One region of the Paenibacillus sp. N3/727 genome, then DNA from elsewhere that is predicted to be linked to it. Evidence: riboswitches for the same ligand, from Rfam matches in the RefSeq annotation. Region 1 holds a riboswitch; the other holds the start of a gene.
The links. A riboswitch is a leader RNA that binds a small molecule or an ion and turns the genes downstream of it on or off. The one in region 1 is predicted to bind cyclic di-AMP.
Positions count from the first base shown of each region.

Region 2: another riboswitch for cyclic di-AMP. It lies ahead of MNQ98_RS00135 (resuscitation-promoting factor); the one in region 1 lies ahead of MNQ98_RS28310 (hypothetical protein).

Region 1 is NZ_CP093336.1:6,065,548-6,071,517, reverse strand. It holds gene kdpB (potassium-transporting ATPase subunit KdpB) at 1-236, opposite strand, end outside; gene kdpA (potassium-transporting ATPase subunit KdpA) at 258-1,937, opposite strand; gene MNQ98_RS29980 (potassium-transporting ATPase subunit F) at 1,968-2,024, opposite strand; gene MNQ98_RS28310 (hypothetical protein) at 2,191-2,601, opposite strand; cyclic di-AMP (ydaO/yuaA leader) riboswitch at 2,725-2,892, opposite strand; cyclic di-AMP (ydaO/yuaA leader) riboswitch at 2,996-3,198, opposite strand; cyclic di-AMP (ydaO/yuaA leader) riboswitch at 3,528-3,691, shown strand; gene MNQ98_RS28305 (hypothetical protein) at 3,808-4,257, shown strand; gene MNQ98_RS28300 (TrmB family transcriptional regulator) at 4,420-5,184, shown strand; gene MNQ98_RS28295 (MFS transporter) at 5,314-5,970, opposite strand, start outside.
Region 2 is NZ_CP093336.1:25,952-31,921, reverse strand. It holds gene yabG (sporulation peptidase YabG) at 1-386, opposite strand, end outside; gene rsmA (16S rRNA (adenine(1518)-N(6)/adenine(1519)-N(6))-dimethyltransferase RsmA) at 673-1,557, opposite strand; gene rnmV (ribonuclease M5) at 1,554-2,105, opposite strand; gene MNQ98_RS00135 (resuscitation-promoting factor) at 2,225-3,448, opposite strand; cyclic di-AMP (ydaO/yuaA leader) riboswitch at 3,722-3,933, opposite strand; gene MNQ98_RS00130 (TatD family hydrolase) at 4,135-4,902, opposite strand; gene MNQ98_RS00125 (HD domain-containing protein) at 4,990-5,970, opposite strand, start outside.

The sequences.
Region 1 (5,970 bases):
GCAAACAAGACGGTTAAGAGCAGAACCACAAATACGGTCAGATTAAAGCTGATGCTGTCTTCTGTCCCGAAATAATGGGGAAAGATAGTCATGAGGAGGACGATAAATGTACCAACCTCGACGACAAACATCACGGGGTTTTTCATCATGGTAATAGGGTTTAACTTGATGAAGCTATCTTTTAACGACTGGCGAACCATATCTCCGCTTAATACCTTTTTTCTATTGTTATTCATTGGGATAATCCACCTTTTCTATTAACGGATCATTAAATGCTCGGCAATCGGGCCAAGCACCATCACGGGCAGGAATGTCAGCGCCCCGATGATCAGGACTACCGCAATCAGAATAAAGGCGAACAGCCGGTTATCCGTGCGGAATGTCCCTAGTGTCTCAGGAATCCACTGCTTACGCAGCAGAGAGCCGCCTACCGCCAGAAGCGAAATCATCGAAATATAGCGGCCAAAGAGCATGACAAGCCCTGTTGAGATATTCCAGAATGGCGTGTTATCCGCGAGACCTTCAAAGCCGGAGCCGTTATTCGCTGCCGAGGAAGTATATTCATACAGCACTTGTGAAATGCCATGAAAGCCTGCGTTCGTAATGCCCGCTTGACCAGCGTCCGTCATGAGAGCGAGAGCAGTTGGCGCGAGAATAATGAAGGGATGAGCCAGAATGGCAATCGCAATCAGCTTCATCTCCCGGGCTTCGATTTTCCGCCCTAGAAACTCCGGCGTTCGTCCAACCATGAGTCCGGCGAGGAACACGGCCAGAATGGCGTACATTAACATATTCATCAGACCGACGCCTTTTCCGCCGAAGACAGAGTTCAACATCATGAGAGACAGCGGTGTTATACCGCCAAGCGGTGTCAGCGTATCGTGCATGTTATTGACCGATCCGGTTGTGGCCGCTGTGGTTACGGTCGTAAACAGAGCAGACTGGGCAATACCGAACCTGACCTCTTTGCCCTCCATATTGCCTTGGGAAGCATCAATTCCAAGTCGATTCATCGCCGGATTGCCGCTGGATTCAGACATGTAGGCAAGTGACAGGAATCCGATGAACAGAACCATCATGGCTGAGAAAATAATCCAGCCCTGCTTGCGGTTCTTTGCAAATAAACCGAACGTGTAAGGCAGAGCCGCCGCAATACACCACATTGATAAAATTTCGATTACGTTAGTCAGCGGATTAGGATTTTCAAACGGATGAGACGAATTGACGCCGAAATGTCCGCCGCCGTTCGTGCCTAGATGTTTGATGGATTCCAGTGCAGCCACTGGACCAACTGAAATTTGCTGCTCGGCGCCTTCAAGCGTCGTTACATTAATGGTAGGTTTCAAGGTTTGTGGAACATGCAGCGCAACGAGCACCATAGCCACGACAAAGGCTAGTGGAATCAATACTCGTGTATGTGCCTTAACAAAATCTTCAAAGAAGTTGCCTATTGTTGTACCTTTGCTGGTAATCGCTCGAATAAATGCGATCGCGACACACAGTCCGGTAGCAGCGGATGTGAACATCATCATGGTGATGACGGCCATCTGAGAGAAGTAGGAGAGACCCGATTCACCGCTGTAGTGCTGCAGGTTCGTATTGGTCATGAAACTGATAATGGTATTGAACGATAGCGTCGGCTCCATGTTGTCGATCCCGTTTGGATTGAACGGCAGTATCTTTTGTAGCCTTAGAATGAGATAACCGGCCGCGACCAGCACGATGTTGGTTATCACAAAGCTGATCGCATATACTTTCCAGCTCATACCCTTGCGTTCTTTAAGCCCGATCAATGCGAAAATCGGTTTCTCCGCCCAGGAGAACCATTTATCTGTGCCGTTGGCTTCATTGCGAAACACATTATACAGATGGGTTCCGAGAGGCTTAACGAGCAGCACCAGAACCAGAATAACGATGGCAATTTGTACAATGCCCATGATTGATTGCTTCCTCCTTCAATAACACCCCTAGAATTTTTCCGGGTGAATCAGCGCGTAAATCAAATACAGAAAAATAAAGATCATAAATGCCATAATGATGATCATTGGTTATCAGCCTCCGGTTCATTGACCACGCGTCCGCACCAGGATAAAAACAAGGTGAACAGTGCGTAAGTTCCTCCTAGAATGAGCACCATGCACAGATCCTGCATGTCAATCCCTCCAAAACATATTTAATAAATAATAGTGGCTAGCTGACGAGTGATGAAATTAAGAAGGAAACATTGGTATGGTTCGTGTGCAGCACGATTGTTGCGCCAAGTCCTTTATAAATTAATCTTGGATTGCTTGAATGAGTGATGACATAGATCGGATCTGAGGTCCATGTACGGCAAATCCGCAAATAACGGCAGCACAGGTTCAGACTGCTTTCAAACAGGAACACCTTGCTGACGGAAAACTCGGGAATGATCCAGGTTTGTTCATCAGTAGTGTCGATCAAGATCATGTTTTTGGCTCCAAGCTTATCCAGACGATCTTGCTCTGCCCGGTTGTTCACAATGGCTGCAAACGGAATTTTATTTCGAATAAGCTGGGTTACGAATTCCTCCCCTGCCTTGGTTGGAGCGGATACGATGATCAGATCTTGCAATTTTTCCATGTTTTCTCCTCCTGATTACTAGAAAGAGAAGGCAACAAAAAAGAAGCCACAGGGAAGGAGAGTCACTCTTCCCGTGGCTTCTGATGACACAGTGAAATACACCGTGCCTTGCACACGACAATCGTTGCCTCTCTCGATACGCTTACGAGGTTAGCTGACGGATTCGGGCGTGAGAGTCGCCCTACCCATAGGCAGTTATCCTGCCGATGAGATTCACCCCTGAGAGAAATACACGTCTCTCGTTTGGTTCCCCCGTTCCTTTTCCATTCAAGGACTCAGCGAATAAAAAGCATTTTGTAAAAAACCACAGAGGCATCAAGCCCTGTGGTCGTGTTTCTCGATCACAAGCTTCATCATCCTCTCCTTGTGAGCAGACCGCGTCAATTAAATGCGTGACTGCTTAACTCAACGCTTACGAGGTTAGCTGTCGGATTCGGGCGGTGAGAGTCGCCCTACCTGATCCGAATTTCATGGAGTCTTTGGATCAGGATTCACCCCTGGAGATGTTCAATGGTGGCTCTCACACCACCTGGCGCATCTCCTTGTTTGGTTCCCCCGTTTCCCTTGCCTAGCAAGGGAATTCAGCGATTCATGAGAAAACATTGTTCAATTCATGATTCGTATCATACGTCTGGCGGTTCGTAATGTAAATCGAGGGAGAGGCACATTTGAGGTGTTTTTTAACCGGATAGCTGCGGGAAAGAAGTTCGATCACCCGAATACTGCTTCATACTCTGTATTTCTCTGTATTTCGTTAATTTTTCGTAAAGTGGTAAAATACTGTGCATTTGTATGGATAATCGATGTCAAGCCCTAATGTACACGTTTTCTTTTGGCTTTTTCGTCGATATTTTGAATTTATAGACCATAAATGAACATTTACTTTGAAAGGGACAATGACGTATGATTCATCCAACTTTAACCATATAATCTACACGCTGAGTTCCCGAAAGGGAGGCGGGGGAACCAATCTCACCATAATTAATGGTGAATGGGGTGAATCCTTAGAGCTTGCTGCGCAAGCACAGGGTAGGGCACTCTCAAGCCCGAATCCGACAGCTAACCTCGTAAGCGTATTGGGAGAGAACACGACCCATCATACTTTAGGTGGCACGATTGTGCCGCATTCAGCGCCTGGGGAGCGGGTTTCTCTGCTCTTTCAGGCTTTTTGTGCTGCAATTGAACCCTAGAAAAGGAGACTGTGAGATGGCTAAAATAACAGACTCTTTACCGCAATTAACGGAACATAAACTACACGAAACTACGATACGTTATATGGAGATTTTCCGTTTTGACGGTAACTCGGCTGAACAGGATATTCCGTGGAACGATAAGAGTACGAACTGTGGATTGTTTAAAATATCTTGTAGCGGTGCTTCTGGCTATGCGGAGTATGCACTGCCGGATACGAGAGAGTATGCGGATCTTGTGCGCTGGTCGTCTGTGTTTATGCGATTAAAGGGACTGACGGTGGCCGAGGCCATAAGCACTATTCAGAAGCAGCAGTGGGGAGCTGTCCGCACGATGCTGGCGGAATCCGCTCTAAAGGATCTTTCAGCGAATCTGATCCAGTGTAATGAGCGCCAACGCCTAGGAAGCCTTCCGCTGGAGCGCTCTTTTTTGATGGATTGCTCGCGTGCTTATTTTTTGTTTTGATTCATAATTTATGGAGATTATGAAATTCTATAAAGGTAAACGTTAAGCACTAATTGCTGTTTTGAGTTTCTATAAACATGCATTCCCATTTCCACAGTACTGGTCAAGCGTCTCACGCTCCGGTAACATAGAGGGTAACAAGTGAATGTACAAGGAGGAGCTATGCTTCTACAATTCGGTTACTCCCAGTATGAGAGCAAAGTATATGAAACGCTCGTGACGAGCGGCGAGGCGATGGATGCATCGAGTATCGTGAAGTTGTCCGGTGTTCCGAAGGCTAAAATTTATGAGGTGCTGGACCGGTTGGTGGACAAGGGAATTGTCATGGATACGGTATCCGGCAAAAAGCGTACCTATACGGCACTTCCCGTGGAAGCTGTGATTGATAAACTGACGCATGAGTTTGAGAGTGACATTAAGGAGCTTCGTTCAGCGGGTGTTCGCAAAACGGTTGTGGATGATCAGGTGTGGAGTCTGAAATCGCATAGCTCGATCCAGGCGTTCTGCAAACAGATGATAGAGGAAGCACAGGAGTCTGTTCTCGTCTCGATGTGGAGCGATGAGTTTAATGAAATAACCGATCTGCTGGACCGAAAAGAGCGGGAAGGTGTGCGTGTTGAAGCTTTGGTGACGGGGGATGACCATCCGGAAGTGTCGCTGTCCAAGCTGTATGTGCTGAATCCTACGGCCGATCACGATAAGCTGGAGCGGTTCATGCTTCTGGTAACAGATACGAAGCAGCTTCTATTCGCAGGCGTCGAGCAGGGCAGCTGGCAGGCAATCCGGACGCAGGCACAGCCGTTTGTGAAGGTGTTTGTTGAATTTTTCTATCACGATATGGCATTGACTGCATTCAGTCGTAAATATCCAGAGGAGATGTTCAAAGACGAAGAGATTAAAGCGCTCTTGCTCCGGCTGCGCTATTAAGCAAGGACAGAAAGTTTGGAGGAATGATTGCTCCGCACAGCGTCTCTCAACAGCAAAGGGGCATCCCACAGGTCAATGGACCTTGTGGGATGCCCCTTTAAGTGTATACTGTGTGAACTTGATCCAAGTTTACAACTGCTCTGCGGTTCGGGACGAAGCAGCAGCTTCGTCTTTGGCAGGAGCAGAACGGCGAGTTAGCGAGAAGAACGCGACACCGAAGGCAACAGCAGCGATGATACCGCCGACCCAAGGATTGTTGGCTACCGAGCTCTTCTCAATAACGGTGCTGCCGATAATTGAACCCGAGGCGATTCCCAGGTGAAGCATGGAGGAATTCAGACTGAGCTGTGTCTCTGCATTGTCTGGAGCCAGCTGAAGCAGATACGTCTGCTGAGCTGGAGAGATGGCCCAACTGAGCGCACTCCATATCATCATAGCGATCAGGAACACCCAGAACGAGATTTGAGCTGTGAGCATGACCATGAACATCGATACCGAGAAGCATGCCACAATGGTGAGGATCGAACGTTTCGTACCGAAACGGTCAGCTATCCATCCGCCCAACCCGCCGCCTGTTACGGCTGCGATGCCGAACAGGAAGTAAACGACACTCATCATGCCGGGACTGACGTTGAATGTGGACTGTACATAAGGCTGTAGATATCCGTACAAAGTCAGATGACCGGTGAGCAGCAGCAGGACGATAAGCTGGGCGCTCACGATTTTACTATTTTTCAAAAGCGCAAGCTGTTCACGTAGCGGTACTACCGGGTTCGGAGCTGTGCG
Region 2 (5,970 bases), 310 kb from region 1:
GCTGGAACACGAAGCTGATTGTATAAGGTTAAGCTCTTTTTCAAATAATGGGGATCTCCATCTAAATGCAGCACCTTGCCGGGCACGTCGAAATATCCCTTTTCACCGGTTTCCCATTCGGTTCGCAGATTTGCCAAATGCCGCTCACTCTGCTCCTGCCGGTCCTTTTGCAAGCGGGATAGCGACTCGTTTGCTTTGATCTGCGCCTGCTTCGTCCGTTCGCTCATCGTGGGATGCGGTACACGTACCAGGTCCCCAAGGGGCGAGTCGGCCAGCAGCCGAAAGTCCGTTCCCTTAATAATGGCTGTGTTCTGCTGCACACCCTCCACCCGGAACGTTACATCGCCGCCGTACGACTTACGAACGACCAAGTCTCCATAATTCATCACAACATCCCCCCTGCCTCTATCCTATGGGCGAATGCGGGGATTGGTTCATGGTTGAGAAGGATGACACCAAAAAATCAGTTCGTCCTTAATCAATCTCTCTTGGAAAGGACTTCGACTCTCAAGGGCGCAATAGAATCGCTAAGACGATGAAACGTGTCGCTGCAAAAACCTGCAAATTGAAAAAGCAGCCCTTTAGGGGCTGCTTTAAAGATCTCTGCTTTAAACGTGAAAGCTTTTTATTAAGGCTGCACGATTCCATTGCCACGTCCATACGCTTTCGTATCTACCGTACTCCAGCCCTAAGAAGCACGCTGCTCAGCCGGGCGTATTCTTCGATGCTAAGGGTCTCACCACGTCGTGAAGGCTCAATTTCAGCCTCCTGGAGCAGCTGCTCCAGCCGCTCTCGTCCCTCTCCCGGGAAAAAGCGACTCTTCAGATTGTTCGCTATCGTCTTACGACGTTGAGCGAATGAAGCATGCACAACCTCGAAGAAGTGTTTCTCGTCATCGACCTCAACGGGAGGCTTATCCCGTACCTTCAGACGAATGACGGCCGACTCTACATTCGGCTGGGGGATAAAGACGGTATGGGGAACCGTACACACCAGCTTCGGCTCACTATAATATTGGACGGCGATACTCAGGCTGCCGTAATCCTTGCTGCCTGGGGAGGCTGCCATGCGTACTGCAACCTCTTTTTGAATCATAACCACAATATTCTCGAGCGGCAGCTTTTCTTCCAGCAGCTTCATCAATATCGGTGTCGTTACATAGTAAGGCAGATTGGCCACGACGCTGACCTTAGACACTCCGCTGAAATAATCGCGGAACAGCTCATGTAAGTCCACCTTAAGTACGTCCCCGTGGTGCACGCTTACATTGGGATACGGCTCCAGCACCTCTTGTAGTATCGGAATAAGCCGCTGATCAATCTCCACGGCTGTAACTCTGTTAGCTGTCTGTGCCAGCTTCTCCGTTAAAGCTCCAATGCCGGGACCGATCTCCAGTGCGCCTTTTTCCTTGTCCAGATCAGCTGCCTCTACAATTTTGAACAGTATATTTTGATCGATGAGAAAGTTTTGTCCAAGACTCTTCTTAAAGGAGAAGCCATGACGCTGTATAATCTCCTTCGTTCTTCTCGGGGTTGAAATATCATCAATCCGTGTCATAGCTCTGTACCTCCCTCTTCCTGCTGAGCGAGCGCTGCTGCGAATTCTTCACGTGATATTTGAAACATGGCCAGCCGTTTATGAAACTGTTTGCCGTTACAATATCCAATGCCGAGCAGGTTGCCCATCGCCATCCGTCTCGCTGCAGCCTGCGGGTGCACAATCAGCCCCGCTTCAATCAGATCATCCAGCCCAATGAGGCTTTCCGATCCTTCAAATGACGTATGCAATCTTTCCAGCGCATGGCGAATCGCCTCCGGCGAGGCATTCTCCACCCCGATGTCTCCTTTTCGCGTTGCATCGGCTTCCGGAATGAAGGCATGCTTGCAGCCAGGGACCTTAGCGTCGATAATCTTGCGGATCCGCTCTCCGGCATGGTCCGGATCGGTTAAAATAATGATTCCGCGCCGTTCTTGCGCCAATGCAATTCGTTTCAGTATGCGGCTGTTAATGGCCGATCCTCCGGTTTCAATCGTGTCTGCTTCAACAGCCCGCTTCACAGCCACTGTATCGTCCCGGCCCTCCACGACAATGACTTCTTTGATCATTCCCTGTTTCTTCCTTCCCAAAACAAAAGAAGAGGATGATTCATCCTCTTCTTAGCATCACATTAATATTAATTAAATAGTATAGCATTAGCATGGCAATGTAAAACAGAATTCATGCGTTAATTGAGCTCTGGTTTCACAGGGCCAATCACATAAACAGTATGCCCGCTTTTACGCCCAAAATTGTATGCCGCTTTTAAAGAATCAAAATAGACATCAATTTTGTTGCCTTTAATGGCACCACCGGTATCTTCTGCACGGCGGAAGCCTACGCCTTCAATATATACCCACCAACCGATTGGAACCACACTCGGGTCCACCGCAATCGTACGTCCTTCCGTTACGCGTGTACCGGAAGCTGTGCGGGTACCGATGCCTTTCTGTTCGGCGGAATAAGCTGTCATAGAAACATTGTTTAGTACTTTTTTATATTCGAAGTCAACTCCGGCTCTGGAAACCACATTGTTAACTTTAACTTTTGCGGATGCCGCCTTAACTGCTGGCTTTTCTGGACTCGATTCCTTGGCTGCCGTTCTCACGGTAGCATTTGCAGTCGTGGTTATGTCGGCAGACTCAGTTTCAGCGACAGGTTCTTCAGGCACTACTACTTTTTTCGTGCCAACTGCAATAATTTTATCCTTCGTCTTACGCTGTATCTCTTTGCCTATCACATTTTTTGAAACAAGCTTTCCGTCCTCGTAGACTTTCTCGATATGGTTAACCACGATGCCCGGCTTACCACTTTGAATCACCCGGTTATCGCCCTTCACAAGAGAAGGATCTGCCGTTTTGATGACACGGAAAGAGCGGTTTTCAGTTTGCTTAACCGTTTGTTTCGTGACGCGAACGACGCGAATGTCTGCTTTTTCAATAATTTTCGTTTCCAGGGAAGGCTTTACTGTATCTTCGCCCTTGATTGAAATGCCTGTTTCCTTAAGCACATTTCCAACCGTATCTTGGGTAGTAAATATTGTGTTTACTTTACCGTCTGCAGTCACTTTCACAGGTACTGCGAGTTTAATAAATATACGGTCTCCATCCTGGAGTACACCATTTAACGGCATGGAAACCTCATCCTGCGGCTTCAGGGAGATGGCCTGCTCATCCAGCACTTCATGAAGCATAGCCTCTCGGGTTTCCACTGTGGTGACACGTCCGTCAACCACAAGGTGAATTTTTTTGCCCGCCTGATTGTGAACAATCAGAAGTACGAGCACTGTAATTGCGATGGCGCCAATGGCGGCCAGCATTAGGTGACGCAAATTCTCATGCTTCCATCGTAATGCGTAAGACATGCTGGATGATTGTGATTCATGGGTCTCTTCTGGTTGAATAACGCCCACTATGTCATCCTCCTTCATAGTCCCGCCGTCTAGGTAACGCATGATTGCATTTGACGTGACTATAGCAAATTGTCTCACAGGGTGCCCTGCTATCTATCTACACCCTGCGTTAATCCCCGTCTTCCCGTCCATACGATCGTCACCTCCTGTTTACCAAAAGTATGACGATACTGTCTCCAATATTCTAAAATAAAAGAAAGCCAAAGAAAGAGTTATAGAGACTCTTTCGTGGCTTCCTGATGTCTGGAATCTGGAAAATAGCATGCACGAGTTTGCCTCTCTTACTTACGCTTACGGAGTTAGCTGTCGGGTTCGGGCGTAAGAGAGACGCCCTATCTCAAGTCACCCGCTCATGGCGGCTGCCTTCAAATTCACCCCAAAGACCCAAAAAGAAATCAAATACAGTGGAGCGCAGCATGATTGCCAGCTATTCCTGTATCGGTTCCCCCGTTCTCCGAACATCGGAGATTAAGCGAGACGGTTCATAAAATATTCGGCTGTTCGTTTTCCGATCAGCTTCTTATCACTGAAAAGATGATATCCTGTTTCTATGCAGGTTGTAAAGCAACAATCAACCACATTTTTTCAGATAAAAGGTTAAAATATTGTAATATCGTCGCCTTTTTCGGTTAAAAAACTTTAATTGGTCGTTAATGCTCTGTTTTTCATCACATTTACTCTCGATTTCATTTAATACCAAATCGTTCCAGAGCATTTTTGGTCGTAATTGAACCTAATTCTTCCAGAGACAGGCCCCTAATCTCAGCCGCTGCCTCGGCCACTAATTTCACATGAGCAGACTCATTACGCTTCCCCCGAAACGGATGAGGCGTTAAATAAGGGGAGTCGGTTTCGATGAGCAGTCGGTCCATCGGGACCTGTGCTAAGACCTCTTTTGGCTGTCTCGCATTTTTGAACGTTATCGGCCCACCGAAAGAAATATGGAAGCCCATATGTAGGCACTGCTTGGCCGTTTCCCAGCTGCCGGAAAAGGAGTGCATCACTCCACCGACCTCTGACGCCTTCTCTTCTTTCAAAATCTTCACGATATCCTCATGTGCATCTCGGTTATGAATAACAATCGGCATGTTCAATTCCCGTGCTAAACCAATCTGCCTACGCAGCACCTCATGCTGAACTTCCTTGGGAGAGGTGTCCCAATGGTAATCCAGGCCGATTTCACCGATAGCCACTACTTTCTCATGACTGCAAAGAGTAGCGATCCATTCCAAATCTCCGTCCTTCATCGTGATCGCATCTACGGGATGCCAACCCACTGCCGCATAAATAAAATCATAAGTTTCCGCCAATTTCATGGTGGAAGGAATCGTTTCCCGGTTAAAGCCGATGTTGATCATTCGGGTTACACCGGCTTCCAAGGCACAGTTGATAACCTCCTCACGATCTTCGTCGAACTCGGGAGCATCCAGATGTGTATGTGTGTCGAATAACATAAATAAACAATCTCCTTTCTTGTCGCAGACCAGCACAGTAATAACCGCCGCTTCTAGCTGTTCAATACTTTACTTGTATCTATTTTATCAACCTTGTCCAAAGACGCTTTTGACATCCTCCGGCAAGGTATTCAAAACGTTCCTCACCTTTTCCTCAGGAAAGTATAGACGGTATCGCCCGCGGTGAATCCCGCTAATAGAGCGCACTATATCAGATACTTCGGATATTTCACGCACATGTTCATGTCTGTCCAGCAGCAAAATCTGTTTATCGCTCTCAGGCGATCCGGAATGAAATTCATCATAAGGAAGATCGGTCGGATAATCAATCTCGAAATCATAATCCGGGTGGAGTCCCGCATCACGAAACGCCTGGCGGATTCCGTCGACGGTCTCTCTATCTATGGTGTCGATTTCTACATATTTATAGAGCCTGCGATGCATAAACCGACCACATAAATCACTCAGAAGCTCATCCTTCTCGGCCGTCCACTGCAAAAAGGTCGTCTGAATCAACGCTTCATCCAGACGCAAATATTGGCTCACCGTCGGATTTCCCTCAAATAAAGCTGGCAACGGCTCTACCATAAAACTAAATTCATAACCTTCGCGGAATAGTTCCTTCGCTCTCCTGAAGATTTGCCTCAGTATAATCTCCGAACTTCGGGTCACCGGATGAAAATAAACCTGCCAGTACATCTGATACCTAGACATCAAATAATCTTCCACCGCGTGCATTCCTGATTCTTTCACCACCACCCGGTCCCGATACGGGCGGAGCATCCGCAATATCCGGTCTATATCAATCGTGCCATAATTAACACCCGTGTAGTATGCGTCGCGCAGCAGGTAATCCATCCGGTCTGCATCTAGCGGACTGGTCACAAGATTGATGACAATCGGCTTTTCATATGTTTTGTTGATGACTGAGGCTACCCGCTGCGGAAAATCTGCAGCCACCTCTCGGAGGACGCTATTTACACATGTATCTCCAAGCAGAATTTTACAAGTCCAGTCCTCGTGATTCATTTGAAAAGCCTCTTCTATAGAATGAGAAAAAGGCCCATG